3 regions of the Clostridioides sp. GD02367 genome follow, and region 3 is predicted to be linked to each of the others. Evidence: riboswitches for the same ligand, from Rfam matches in the RefSeq annotation. Region 3 holds a riboswitch; each other region holds the start of a gene.
The links. A riboswitch is a leader RNA that binds a small molecule or an ion and turns the genes downstream of it on or off. The one in region 3 is predicted to bind cobalamin.

Region 1 (4,299 bases), on a different contig from region 3:
TACTTTGTATTTGTTACAAATGAATTAGGTATGGGAATTGTTCCTGGGAATAAACTTAGTAGGATATATGCTGATATTGTAGGTCGCATAAATCAATACATAGCATCAAAAAGTAATGAAGTTTATTTTGTAGTTAGTGGCATACCTATGAAAATAAAGGAGTAGTATGTGACTATGAAAAGATTTATTTTAATACTACAGTTTTTAACAAGGATACCTATAAAATTAAATGTAGGATTTGATGATGAATTTTATAAATCAATAGTGTATTTTCCACTTGTAGGCTTTGTTATTGGTGTATTATCTTATTTAATAGGATGGATTTCTATGCTTTTATTTGAACCATTTATAGCTTCTATAATAATAACTCTAGCTGGGGTATTAATTACTGGAGGTCTTCATATAGACGGATTAGGAGATACATTTGATGCAATATATAGCTATAGAGATAAAGAAAAAATGCTTGAAATAATGAAAGATTCAAGGTTAGGTACAAATTCACTTTTAGCAATTATGTTTGTGCTTTTATTAAAGGTTGGATTCATATACAATATAATAAGTAATAATTCATTATGGGTTATAATATTTATGCCAATGATTGCAAGATTAGGAGTAATGTTATTGACATATAAAACTGTGACACCAAGAGAAAAAGGAATGGGAAATTTATTTATAGGTAAACTGACTACAAATATGTTAATAACAGCTATAGTATATACATCATTAATAGTTATTCTTATTACTAAATTTATATTCTTATTACCTAATATAGTGTTGATTAAAATATTAGGTTCAGCTATAGTAATTTTTATATTTATAATATTATTCAAAAAACACATTTATAAAAAGATTGATGGAGTAACAGGTGATATATTAGGTTGTGGAATAGAACTTTCAGAGCTTGTATATTTGATTTATATATATTTGTTAATTTTTATGTTTTTTTAAAACTAAAAAGTGGTGATAATGTGATAAGATTAATACTAATAAGACATGCATTGACAAATGATAATGAAAAAGGAAGATTATCAGGTCACATAAATAGTTGTATCAGTGAAGAAGGAAAAATTCAAATAAATAAAATTACTGAATACCTAAGTAATGAAAATATAGACCGAATTTACACGACACCATCTTCACGTACAAAGGATACAATAGAAAAGATATCAAGGTTAAAATTAATAGAAATAGAAGAAAAAGAAGCTTTAAGAGAAATTAGTTTTGGAGACTTTGAAGGAATAACTTTTGAAGAAATTAAAGTCAAATATCCCAAAGAGTTCGAAAAGATGATAGAAGAAGGTAACAACTATAGATATCCAAATGGAGAAAGTCTCATAGACTCTTATAAAAGAGTGGCAAAAGAAATTGATAATATACTTTTAGAAAATGATAGTCATTCAGATATAAAAACAATACTTATATGTTCTCATGCAGGAACAATAAGAAATATAATAACACATTTGATTTCTGGTGGTTATAAATATCATTGGAACTTTAAAATTGATAATGCATCTATTACAGTTTTAGAAATTAATAGTGGATTTACTGTAGTAGATAAAATGAATTTTACAGACTTTATATAATTTAATTAAAATTAAGTATTACAATATATGTCTGTAAAAATATTAATGAAAATAGAATATTAGATTAAAATTAGGTTCTTAATTATATGTTAAAAGGGAAAAAGGTTAGATGCCTTTGCAGCCCCCGCTACTGTGAAACCAACGAAACTATAAATACCACTGTCAATTTGATGGGAAGGTTATAGAAGTAGGATGAAGTTAAGCCAGGATACCTGCCTAATTTAATTTAAAACAAGAGGTCTTCGGGGTGAAAGATTTTTAATTAATACGTATAAAAGTCCTATCTTTAGAAGCAATAGGACTTTTTTTATTGGCATTTTAGTAAATTTTAGCAAGGAGGGGTTAGAAAGTGGGGAAAAAAATAATGCTACAAGGAACAGCATCAAACGTAGGTAAAAGTATCTTAGTAGCAGGTTTGTGTAGAATATTTAAACAAGATGGTTATACTGTTGCTCCTTTTAAGTCTCAAAATATGGCTTTAAATTCCTTTATAACTAAAGAAGGATTAGAAATGGGAAGAGCACAAGTATTTCAAGCTGAAGCAGCAAAAATAGAGCCTATAGCTGATATGAATCCAGTTCTATTAAAACCTTCTGGAAATAACAAAAGTCAAGTTATTGTAAGAGGTAAAGTTATAGGGGAAATGCCTTCTTCCCAATATCATGATTACAAACTAGAATTGGTAGATATATTGAAAGATACCTTTGATAGCTTGAATTCAACTTATGATATTGTAGTTATGGAAGGTGCTGGTAGTAATGCAGAGATAAATTTAAAAGATAGAGATATATCTAATATGGGTATGGCAGAAATAGCAGATGCACCTGTAATAATAGTTGGAGATATTGATAGAGGAGGAGTATTTGCATCATTAGTAGGAACAATGCTTTTATTAAATGAAGATGAGAAAAAAAGAGTAAAAGGTGTAATAATTAATAAATTTAGAGGAAAAAAAGAGCTTTTACAAGATGGAGTAAAGATGCTAGAAGACATTATAAAAGTACCTGTTATAGGAGTAGTTCCTTATACAGATATAAAAATAGAAGATGAGGATAGTGTGACTACTAGATTTAAGAAAAAAATGAATAAAGGTGATATACACATAGAAATAATTAGAACTCCACACATGTCAAATTTTACAGATTTCAATATATTTGAGACACAAGAAGATGTAAGCATCAGGTATGTAGATTTTGGAGAATCTTTAGGAAATCCAGATATGGTAATAATACCAGGAACTAAAAGTACTATAAATGATTTAATGTATATAAGAGAAAGTGGTCTTGAGTCACAAATTAAAAATTTGCATGGTCAGGGTAAATTGATATTTGGTATATGTGGTGGGTATCAAATGCTAGGTAAGAAATTAAGAGACCCTTATCATGTTGAAAGTGAAATTGAAGAAGTTGATGGTATAGGTCTCTTAGATACAGAAACAATATTTGAGAAAGAAAAAACTACCACACAAGTAGAAGCTACTATTGTTGAATGTAATGGTGAATATATGAATGACCTTAAAGGTATAAAAGTAAAAGGTTATGAAATCCATATGGGTATTACAAATCGAGGTGATGGTATAAGAAGCTTAGATTTGATAACAAAAAAACTGGATGAAGAAGTGAATTATACTGAAGGAAGCATAAATAAAGATGGTACTGTAATTGGAACTTATATTCATGGAATCTTTGATGAAATAAGTTTCACAAGGAAAATTTTAAATAATATAAGAAAGAAAAAAGGTCTACAAGAATTAGAAAGCAAGGTAAATTCTTTTGGTGAATTTAAAGATAAAGAATATGATAAATTGGCTGATTTTTTAAGAGAGCATTTAGATATAGAGAAAATATATGAGATTATGAAATAGTAATGATTCTGTATTTATAATTTAGGTAGGAGGTGTATTATGAAAAAAATCTTAATTGCAGGTACCAGTAGTGGAGTAGGCAAGACAACAATTTCATTAGGAATAATGCAAGCCTTAGTCAAGAGGAATATGAAAGTACAGCCATATAAAGTAGGGCCAGACTATATAGACCCTTCATATCACACTTTTATAACTGGAAGACATTCCAGAAATCTAGATTCTTATATGTTAGATGATGAAAAAATAAAGTATATAGTGAATAAATCATCAAAAGATGCAGATATTTCAGTAATAGAAGGTGTTATGGGGCTATATGATGGTTTTGGAATAGATTTAGATAACTGTACAAGCTCACATACTTCAAAGGTGTTAAAATCACCTGTTATATTAGTTATAAATGGAAAATCTATGGCTGCATCTAGTGCTGCTATGGTACTTGGATATAAGGAATTAGATAAAGATGTAAATATAAAAGGTGTCATAGTAAATAATGTTAAGACCAATAGCCATTATCAAATAATTAAAAGTTCTATAGAGAAATATTGTAATATTGAAGTATTGGGATATTTTCCTCCAAATAATAAGTTTTCTTTAGAATCTAGACATTTAGGATTGGTTCCTAGTGTGGAGATGAAATCTTTAAGAGAAAAATTTTATACTTTAGCTGATGAAATTGAAAGTTATATAGATATTGATAGGATAATAGAAATTTCAGAAAGTGATGAGTTTGAGAGTGATTTTGATTTTCAAGCTTTAATAGAGAATAATGAAATAAAAAAGCATGTTAAGAATAAATCAATAGCTATAGCATATGATAAGGCATTTAATTTTTATTATAGAGAGAATATAGAG
Region 2 (4,299 bases), on a different contig from region 3:
ATAATTTATCTTGGACAATAGCTGGAGATTACAATGAAAGTATAGACATATCAGAAAAGGATTATTCTTCAAAAGAAATAGGTTTATATTTTGCAATAATTGCAGGTGCTAGAAGAAAGTATGTAGATTGGGACATAGTAAAAAAATACCTTACAAATAGAATACGAAAAGGATATGACAAAGATATTATATTGGGTCTGATTCAAGTCATATTAAATACAATAGTTGAAGAAAAGGCTATTAAAGATAGACCAGGGATAGAAGATATAAGAAGAAATGCTTATAAAGATATTGTTTCACGTTTTACCAAAATACACAATGACAATATTATGGATAAAATTAAATATGCCTTTGTACTTTATAATATGGACAAGCATCCAGCATTAGATAGCCTAACTAGAAGAATAGTTAATGACATAAGGAATATAGATACAAATCAAGATATTATGGAGATTTTAAAAGCATTAGATGTTATATATTTAACTTATTTTGAATATATGTTAAATGGAGAAGAAAGTAGTTCTACATATGATGAAAATAATGTAAAAGATGTTGATGTAAATTTTGATACATTTGCTGATTTTATGTATGAAGAACTTTATAGTGATGAAGAAGAAAATATTATTGAAAGTGATATAGACTCTATATCTTCATCTATGCTTATAGAGGGAGTAGGAGATTTTGAGGATTCTCAATCTAGCAATTCAGCAGACAGAGTAATATATGTTGATGAAGAGACTGCAAATAAGATATATTCAAAGATAGAACATTATTATGGGAAAACTTATTTGAGTAAAGGTGAAATTAAGAAGATTGAAACACAAAATTGTAGAAATGTTCATGAAGGGTGTAGAATACACTTTACAGATGGAGTTCTTAGAAGTGAGTGTAATAATGTATTCCAGTTAAAATATGTGACAAGGCAAAAAGAAAATAATTTAGGGAAATTTAGAGAGCATGCTAGAATGTATAGACAGCAGATAAAGAGATTAAAAGAAAGTCTAGCTAGAATTTTGATAGAAGAAAATGCTAAAACAAGAGTATACTCTGATTGTGGAACTATATTAGCAAATAGGGCTTGGAGAGTGGGTAGAAGTAATAATAATAAAATATTTTATAAAGATATAGAAAATGAAAAAGGAAAGTATGTTATTGATATATTATTAGATGCAAGTGGTTCTCAAAGTAGAAATCAAGGAAATGTGGCAATTCAGGCGTATATAATTGCAAATGCCTTAACAGAGGTTGGCATACCAAATAGAGTTATGGGATTTTCTAGTTTTTTGGATTATACAATATTAAAAAGATTTAAAGATTATGATGATAGTTTAAAAAATAGTGAAAATATATTTGAATACTTTTGTGCTGGTAATAATAGAGATGGTTTAGCTATAAAATCTATATGTAGTGGTCTAATAAATAGAGATGAAGAAAATAAAATTTTGATAGTTCTTAGTGATGGAAGACCCAATGATGTAAAGATAGGAAAAAATAGTGAGAGAACCTTAAGAGGAGAAAAAGCTTATAGAGGGATAGTTGGTTTAAGAGATACAGCTAATGAAGTAAGAAAAGCTAGGAAACAAAATATATTAGTATTAGGAGTATTCACAGGGAAAGAATCAGAGCTTGAGGCTGAAAGATTAATATATGGAAACGATTTTATATATTCAAGAGATATAACTAGATTTTCTGATGTGGTTTCGATGTATTTAAAGAAGATAATTAGAAATTAATCAAGATTATAAAAAATAATTTATATACATAAAAATATAAAAATGAATAAAATTTGTAAAAAATGTAGAAATTTTCACAGAAAAGGTATACAATGATTTATATAGCAAATGTTTTAAGAATAATTTAAAAATTAAATATATAATATTATAGGTTCTTCAAGCAAGATTAATAGGGAAAAAGGTTAAATTCCTTTACAGCCCCCGCTACTGTGATGCAGACGAAACTTTTGTTAGCCACTATGATGATATACTTTTATATTTCATGGGAAGGAAGAGGAGTAGGAAGAAGCTAAGTCAGGAGACCTGCCTAAAATATTAAAGTAATTTCTTCGGGGATGGAGAAAGTTTCTTATAATAATTATACAGATATGTTCATTTTATGTGTTTGTATTTGGATTGTCGAAAATTAGAAGCCTAGCCATCGAGTTAGGCTTTTTTATTTTTATTTTTAAAATAAATCAGACATATATTATTTATATTTTAATTATTAGAAAGGGAGAGAGGGGATAGTAAAATGAAACAAAATATCAAATTAGGGGTTATAGCTGCACTTATGTTAATCATTTTAACTCCAGTTACATCGAATGCAATGCACATAATGGAAGGATACTTACCAGTAAAATGGTCTATAGCATGGGGAGTTATATTTATACCATTTTTTTTAGTAGGACTAAAATCAATAGGAAAAATAGTAAAGCAAGACCCTAAAAAGAAAGTATTATTAGCGCTGTGTGGAGCATTTGTATTTGTATTGTCAGCACTAAAGATACCTTCAGTAACAGGAAGTTGTTCACATCCTACTGGAGTAGGTCTTGGAGCAATAATGTTTGGACCAAGTGTAATGTTTGTTCTTGGAACTATAGTTCTAATATTCCAAGCATTACTATTGGCACATGGAGGAATAACTACTTTAGGAGCTAATGCTTTTTCAATGGCTATTATAGGACCAATTATATCATTCTTAATATTTAAAGCATTAAAGAAAAAAGACGGAAATAATGCAATGCCAGTATTTCTTGCAGCAGCAATAGGAGATTTGGCTACATATACAGTAACTTCGATACAGTTAGCACTGGCTTTCCCAGACCCATCAGGTGGAGTGATGGCTTCAGCAATTAAGTTTTTAGGAATTTTCTTTATGACTCAAATACCAATAGCGATAGCAGAAGGTATACTTACTGTAATTGTATATAATTTAATTACAGAAAATGGAGAAAAAAGCATACTAGAAAATAATGATAAAGGAGTTAAAGCTAATGAGTGCTAAAACAAAGACGAAAACTAATATATTACTACTTTTATTAGTAGTAGCTCTTATCATATTCCCATTACTTGTTAATTCGGGAGCTGAATATGGAGGAGCAGATGGTCAAGCTGAGAGTGAAATTACTAAGATAAATCCAGATTATGAACCATGGTTTAGTAGCCCATATGAGCCACCAAGTGGAGAAATAGAAAGTTTATTATTCTCTGCACAAGCAGCGTTAGGTGCTGGTGTAATAGGGTACATATTAGGTGTTCAAAAAGGAAAGAGAAGTTAATTATGCTTATAATTGATAAATATGCATATACAAATAGATTAAGTAAAGTAAATCCAAATAAAAAAGTAGCCATAGGAGTAATCTTTCTGATTGCTTCTATGGTAATAAAAAATATATTTGTTTTAAGTGGAATTATGATTTTAATGAGTATTCTAGTTGTTTGTGTAGCTGGAATAGATTTAAAGAATTATTTAAAATTACTCAGAATACCAATGTACTTTTTATTTCTTAGTATAGGAATAACTCTTGTAAATATATCTTTTAATAAGGCAGACTTATTATATAGTTTTGAAATTTTTAGTTTCAATGTAGGAATATCAAAAGCATCTATTGACATGTCTATTCATGTGTTATTTAGAGCTATGTCTTGTTTGACTTGTGTATACTTTTGTATACTTACAACACCTTTTAATCAATTAATATTCTTCTTTAAAAAAATGCATTTACCTGATACTTTTGTTGAGCTATCAATGTTAATATATAGGTTTATATTCATATTTTTAGAAGAATTTTCAGAAATATATAAGTCACAAGAACTAAGATTTGGGTACATAAATTTAAAAACTTCATATAAATCCTTAGGAATTCTTGGAAGTATGCTGTACAAAAGACTTATGACAAGGTATGATGATATGTGTATATCATTAGACATAAAATTGTATGATGGTAAATTTCACATAGTAGGGGATAATGATGTTTAAAATAAATAATTTAACTTATCAATATGAAAAGAATGCCAATGCATTATTAAACATTAATATGGATTTCTCAAAGGGAAATGTTATAGGTATAATAGGTTCAAATGGTTCAGGAAAATCAACATTATTTATGAATTTAATGGGTATATTAAAACCTACATCTGGAGAAATTCTTTTTAAAGAAGAAAAATTAAAATATGATAAGAAAAGTTTGTATAATCTTAGAAAAAATGTGGGTATTGTCTTTCAAGACCCAGAAAAACAAATTTTCTATTCAAAAGTATACGATGATATAGCATTTGCAATGAGAAATATTGGTATAGATGA
Region 3 (4,299 bases):
CTTGTACAGTCATTAAATCACCTAATAATCTATTTGTAAGCACTAAAGCCATTTTTTTCGATAATGCTTTTCTTGATATATGATTTATATCTATCTCATTTAGATATATATCCCCTTTTATTGGTGTTATAAGTTTAGATAAAGACCTTAATATAGTAGTTTTTCCAGCACCATTACTTCCTAAAAGGCATAATATTTCTCCATTTTTTACCTCTACATTTATATCACTCACAACTACTTTTTTATTATATCCCACACTTAAATTATTAGTTTTCAACATACCTAAGCCCTGTCCTTCCTTTTCATCAATAGCATTACTACAATTGGTGCTCCTAATAAAGATGTTATTGTACTTATTGGTAACTCTACTGGTGACAAAATTACTCTTGATATCAAATCACAAAGAGCTGTAACTATACCTCCTAAAAAGATTACCACTGGTATTAGCACTCTATTATCTGATGTCTTAAATATCAGTTTTGAAATTTGTGGTACTGCAAGTCCAATAAATCCTATAGGGCCTGCAAATGCTGATACTATTGCTGCTAGTATACTAGATATAAATACTACCAAAAATCTAAAAAATTTTATATTTATACCAATACTTTTAGCATACTCTTCTCCTAATAAAAAAGCATTTAGAGGTTTTATTATAAAGATACTCATTAAAAGACCTAACATACCAATCAGTATAAGTATCTCTACTTTTTCCCAAGTAAATCCAGAAAAACTTCCCATCGACCAAACAGTAAATTCTTTTAATTTTTCACTATTTGCAAATGATTGTAGTACATTAGTTATACCACTACATACATATCCAGTCATAATTCCTATTATTAAAAGAGTTGTTATATTCTTTACCTTACTTGCAAATAAAATGACTACAGACATTACAATCAAAGCTCCTATAAATGCTGCTACAAATATACTCATTGAAGTTATATTTTCAAATCCTAATGTATATCCACCTAAAATCATAAGCGCTACTGATAAAGTAGAGCCTGAAGATACACCTAATATATATGGTTCAACTATTGGATTCTTAAAAAATATCTGTAGTAAAATTCCTGATACTGCTAAACAAGCTCCACCCACCATAGTTGCAAGTACTCTTGGAATCCTTATGTTGTATATTATTTTATAATGTTCTGTATTATCCATACCTCTTAATACAACATCTATTATTTCTTTAAACTCAATTTTTACAGAGCCAAATGCTACACACACTAAAAAAGTAAGTATCATGCCTATAATTAGTCCTATAAATATTGTAGTATTCTTTATTCTCATTTTATTGATAAAATCCATTTATATACCCCTCTTAACAAATCTATATTAACTAAAATCCATAAAACTCATCTTTTAGTGTCGTATTATATATTATTTATCATAATTTATATAATGTTTAATTTTTTCACCTGTAGTACCTGGATGAAACATCTCAACTAAATCTACTATTAATTCATCAGTCTTATCTACTGATTGATAATAATCTGGAGCAAATACCCACAAGTTACCATTTTTTACAACATCCAAATCAGCCAATACAGGTGCACTAGATTTTATAGACTCTAAGTTTGGTGCATAATCTGAGCTTGATGAGTATACAAATATATCTGCATCTTTTGCAACTTCATGTAGTTGTTCAATACTCACTCTTCCTTCATTTGAATCCATTGAAGCACATGCATTTATTCCACCTGCCATTCTTATCATATTATCTACATATGAATCTTTAGGTGCTACATAAGCATTTCCTTCATATACAGATGCCCATACTACCTTAGGCTTGTTCTTGTTTTTTATCTTTTTACTTACTTCTTCTATCTTTTGTACTGTTTTATTCAATTCACTAGTGGCTATATCTTCTTTATCATAAAACGCAGCTATTAAACTTGTCCATTCCATTCTTCCAAATGGGTTTTGCTCTTTGTATTCATTATCTACAACATAGTTAAGTCCTAATTCTTTTAGTTTATCAATAAATTTTGTATCAGCTTCTGATAGACCACTACTAACTATAGTTAAATCAGGATTTAAGTCTACTATTTTTTCATAATCTGGTGCTAAGTTTGAACCAACATAATGTATCTTTCCGTCCTTCATCAAATCTTTAATTTCTTTGATAGTCCAATACTGTTCCTCTGTTGTTACTGCTTTTATGCTATCTAGCTCACCTATTGTTCTTAGAGAACAGGCTTGTGTTGTAGATGCTATTAATACATTATCTACAGGTGTTCTAACTATATTAGCATTTTTATACTTTTCAGGAACTTCAATTTTTTTAGGGATTAAAATTAGTTCTCTTTTATCTCCATCAGTTACTTTTTTAATTCCATCCTCTAAGTCTTCAACACTAAATCCACTTGCATATTTTAATTCTAACTTCTTACCACTACTAACTTGTGCATTCTCTTTATCATTTTTACTACATCCTATAAGACCTACTACTAAAAGAACTATCATAATACTTAGAAAAAATTGCTTTAAAACATTTACTTTAAATTTCATCTCTTTCACTCCAATATTTTATTTTTATAAGTGGTTAAAAATTTTAATAACATATATTTCTAAAATATATCTCATTAGAATTATATTAAAGTCATCTTTAATAATTATAACCTTTTAATAAAATAAAAAACTTCTCCTAATTTAGAAAGGAGAAGTTTATATATCAATTTTACAAAAAATGAATTGATATTTCATTTTATTATAAATTACAATTTCCACCCTAAATTGAACCTATGTAATACTGGGCAGGTCTCCTGACTCACGGCTTTTCCTCTATCACCCTTCCCAAAATTTTTCATATAAAATCTCAGTGGATTTTGATTTCGTATCCGTATACAGTAGCGGGGGCTGTAGTGAACTTGCATCACTTTCCCTATTAAACTAATCTAGTACCCTAGTATTATTTAATTTAATTTTTATTAAGATAATTGTAGTTTATTGTTGGCAACTTTGCAAGGTTGATTTAACATATAAAATAAAGAGTGCCTAAAATGACTATAAAAATCATTTTAAAACACTCTTTGTTTTTTACTATATATCTAATTAAGCAGTTAACATATATTTAATTCATTCATTAATTTTTTAATCTCACATACTTGATTTTCATTTGGTTTTGTAAAAGGAGCAGTCATATAATCACTTACTTGTAATCCCCTTATATTCAGAGCTTTTTTCATTGCTGGTATAAATGGGTTTGTTATTAAATAAAAATCCATTGCTTTGTTGATATATTTTTGAATTTCTATAACCTTATCCATATCTCTATTATTATAAGCTTCTGCCCATTTTGAACAAACTTCTGGAATTAAATTTGATAAACCTCCTATACAACCTGCTCCCCCAGACATTAGATTATGTATAAAGTTTTCGTCATAACCACTATATATCTTAAAATTTGGGAACTCTGCTTTCATAGTATTTATTAAATCTCTAGTATGCCCCATTAAAGTTACTGTATCCTTATAACCAACTATATTTTTATGTTTTCTTACAAGTCTTAATGTAAGTTCTGGACTCAAATCATAACCAGTTCTATCTGGATAATTATATAGATATATTTCAGCTTCTGTATTTTTAGCTATTTCACTATAAAACAACTCAATACTGTCATCATCAAGAGAGAAATAATAAGGGCTTATTATCATAACTCCATCAGCTCCACTATTATGTGCATAATTTGAAAGCTCTATAGACTCTTTTATACTCATACGACTTGTACCTATAAACACTTTTACTCTCTTATTAACATAACTAATTACTAAATCTATAAGTTCTTTTTGCATATCCATAGACATATTAAAGAACTCTCCAGTACTTCCCATTATAACTAGACCATCTACACCTCCATCTATAAGATGGTCATAGACTTTCTTATTTCCTTCTTTATCTAAATTTCCTTCTTCATCAAATATTGTAACCACTGGTGTCAAAAATTCTGCTTTCATAATTTAAACTCCTAAAATTTATTTTAATATGTTCATTTAATACATTCAGGTTTTGCCTTAACATTACCTATATTAAAACATTTATTTAATGTAATTTCTTAAAATTCCAATACTTTCAACCTCACATTCAATTACATCTCCACTACTCATATATCTAGGGGGCGAAAAACCCATACCAACTCCAGAAGGTGTACCTGTAGCTATAATATCTCCAGCCTCTAAAGTCATCCCCTTTGAAAGTTCTGAAACTATGTCTGAAATGTCTGATATGAATAATCTTGTATTAGAATTTTGTCTTTCTTCACCATTTACTCTACTACATACCTTAAGTTTTACAGGAAAA

Region 1: linked by a shared signal. The riboswitch ahead of Q3223_RS15185 (cobyric acid synthase) and the one ahead of Q3223_RS01260 (ABC transporter substrate-binding protein) in region 3 are both predicted to bind cobalamin.
Region 2: linked by a shared signal. The riboswitch ahead of Q3223_RS11940 (energy-coupling factor ABC transporter permease) and the one ahead of Q3223_RS01260 (ABC transporter substrate-binding protein) in region 3 are both predicted to bind cobalamin.

Annotation. Positions count from the first base shown of each region.
Region 1 is NZ_JBJODK010000012.1:111,906-116,204, forward strand. It holds gene cobU (bifunctional adenosylcobinamide kinase/adenosylcobinamide-phosphate guanylyltransferase) at 1-165, shown strand, start outside; gene cobS (adenosylcobinamide-GDP ribazoletransferase) at 175-948, shown strand; gene Q3223_RS15180 (histidine phosphatase family protein) at 969-1,583, shown strand; cobalamin riboswitch at 1,639-1,818, shown strand; gene Q3223_RS15185 (cobyric acid synthase) at 1,933-3,447, shown strand; gene Q3223_RS15190 (cobyrinate a,c-diamide synthase) at 3,487-4,299, shown strand, end outside.
Region 2 is NZ_JBJODK010000008.1:4,035-8,333, forward strand. It holds gene Q3223_RS11935 (nitric oxide reductase activation-like protein) at 1-1,733, shown strand, start outside; cobalamin riboswitch at 1,866-2,059, shown strand; gene Q3223_RS11940 (energy-coupling factor ABC transporter permease) at 2,248-3,000, shown strand; gene Q3223_RS11945 (energy-coupling factor ABC transporter substrate-binding protein) at 2,990-3,274, shown strand; gene cbiQ (cobalt ECF transporter T component CbiQ) at 3,277-3,975, shown strand; gene Q3223_RS11955 (energy-coupling factor ABC transporter ATP-binding protein) at 3,968-4,299, shown strand, end outside.
Region 3 is NZ_JBJODK010000001.1:308,390-312,688, forward strand. It holds gene Q3223_RS01250 (ABC transporter ATP-binding protein) at 1-280, opposite strand, end outside; gene Q3223_RS01255 (iron ABC transporter permease) at 283-1,308, opposite strand; gene Q3223_RS01260 (ABC transporter substrate-binding protein) at 1,381-2,511, opposite strand; cobalamin riboswitch at 2,738-2,923, opposite strand; gene Q3223_RS01265 (dihydrodipicolinate synthase family protein) at 3,063-3,956, opposite strand; gene Q3223_RS01270 (fumarylacetoacetate hydrolase family protein) at 4,038-4,299, opposite strand, start outside.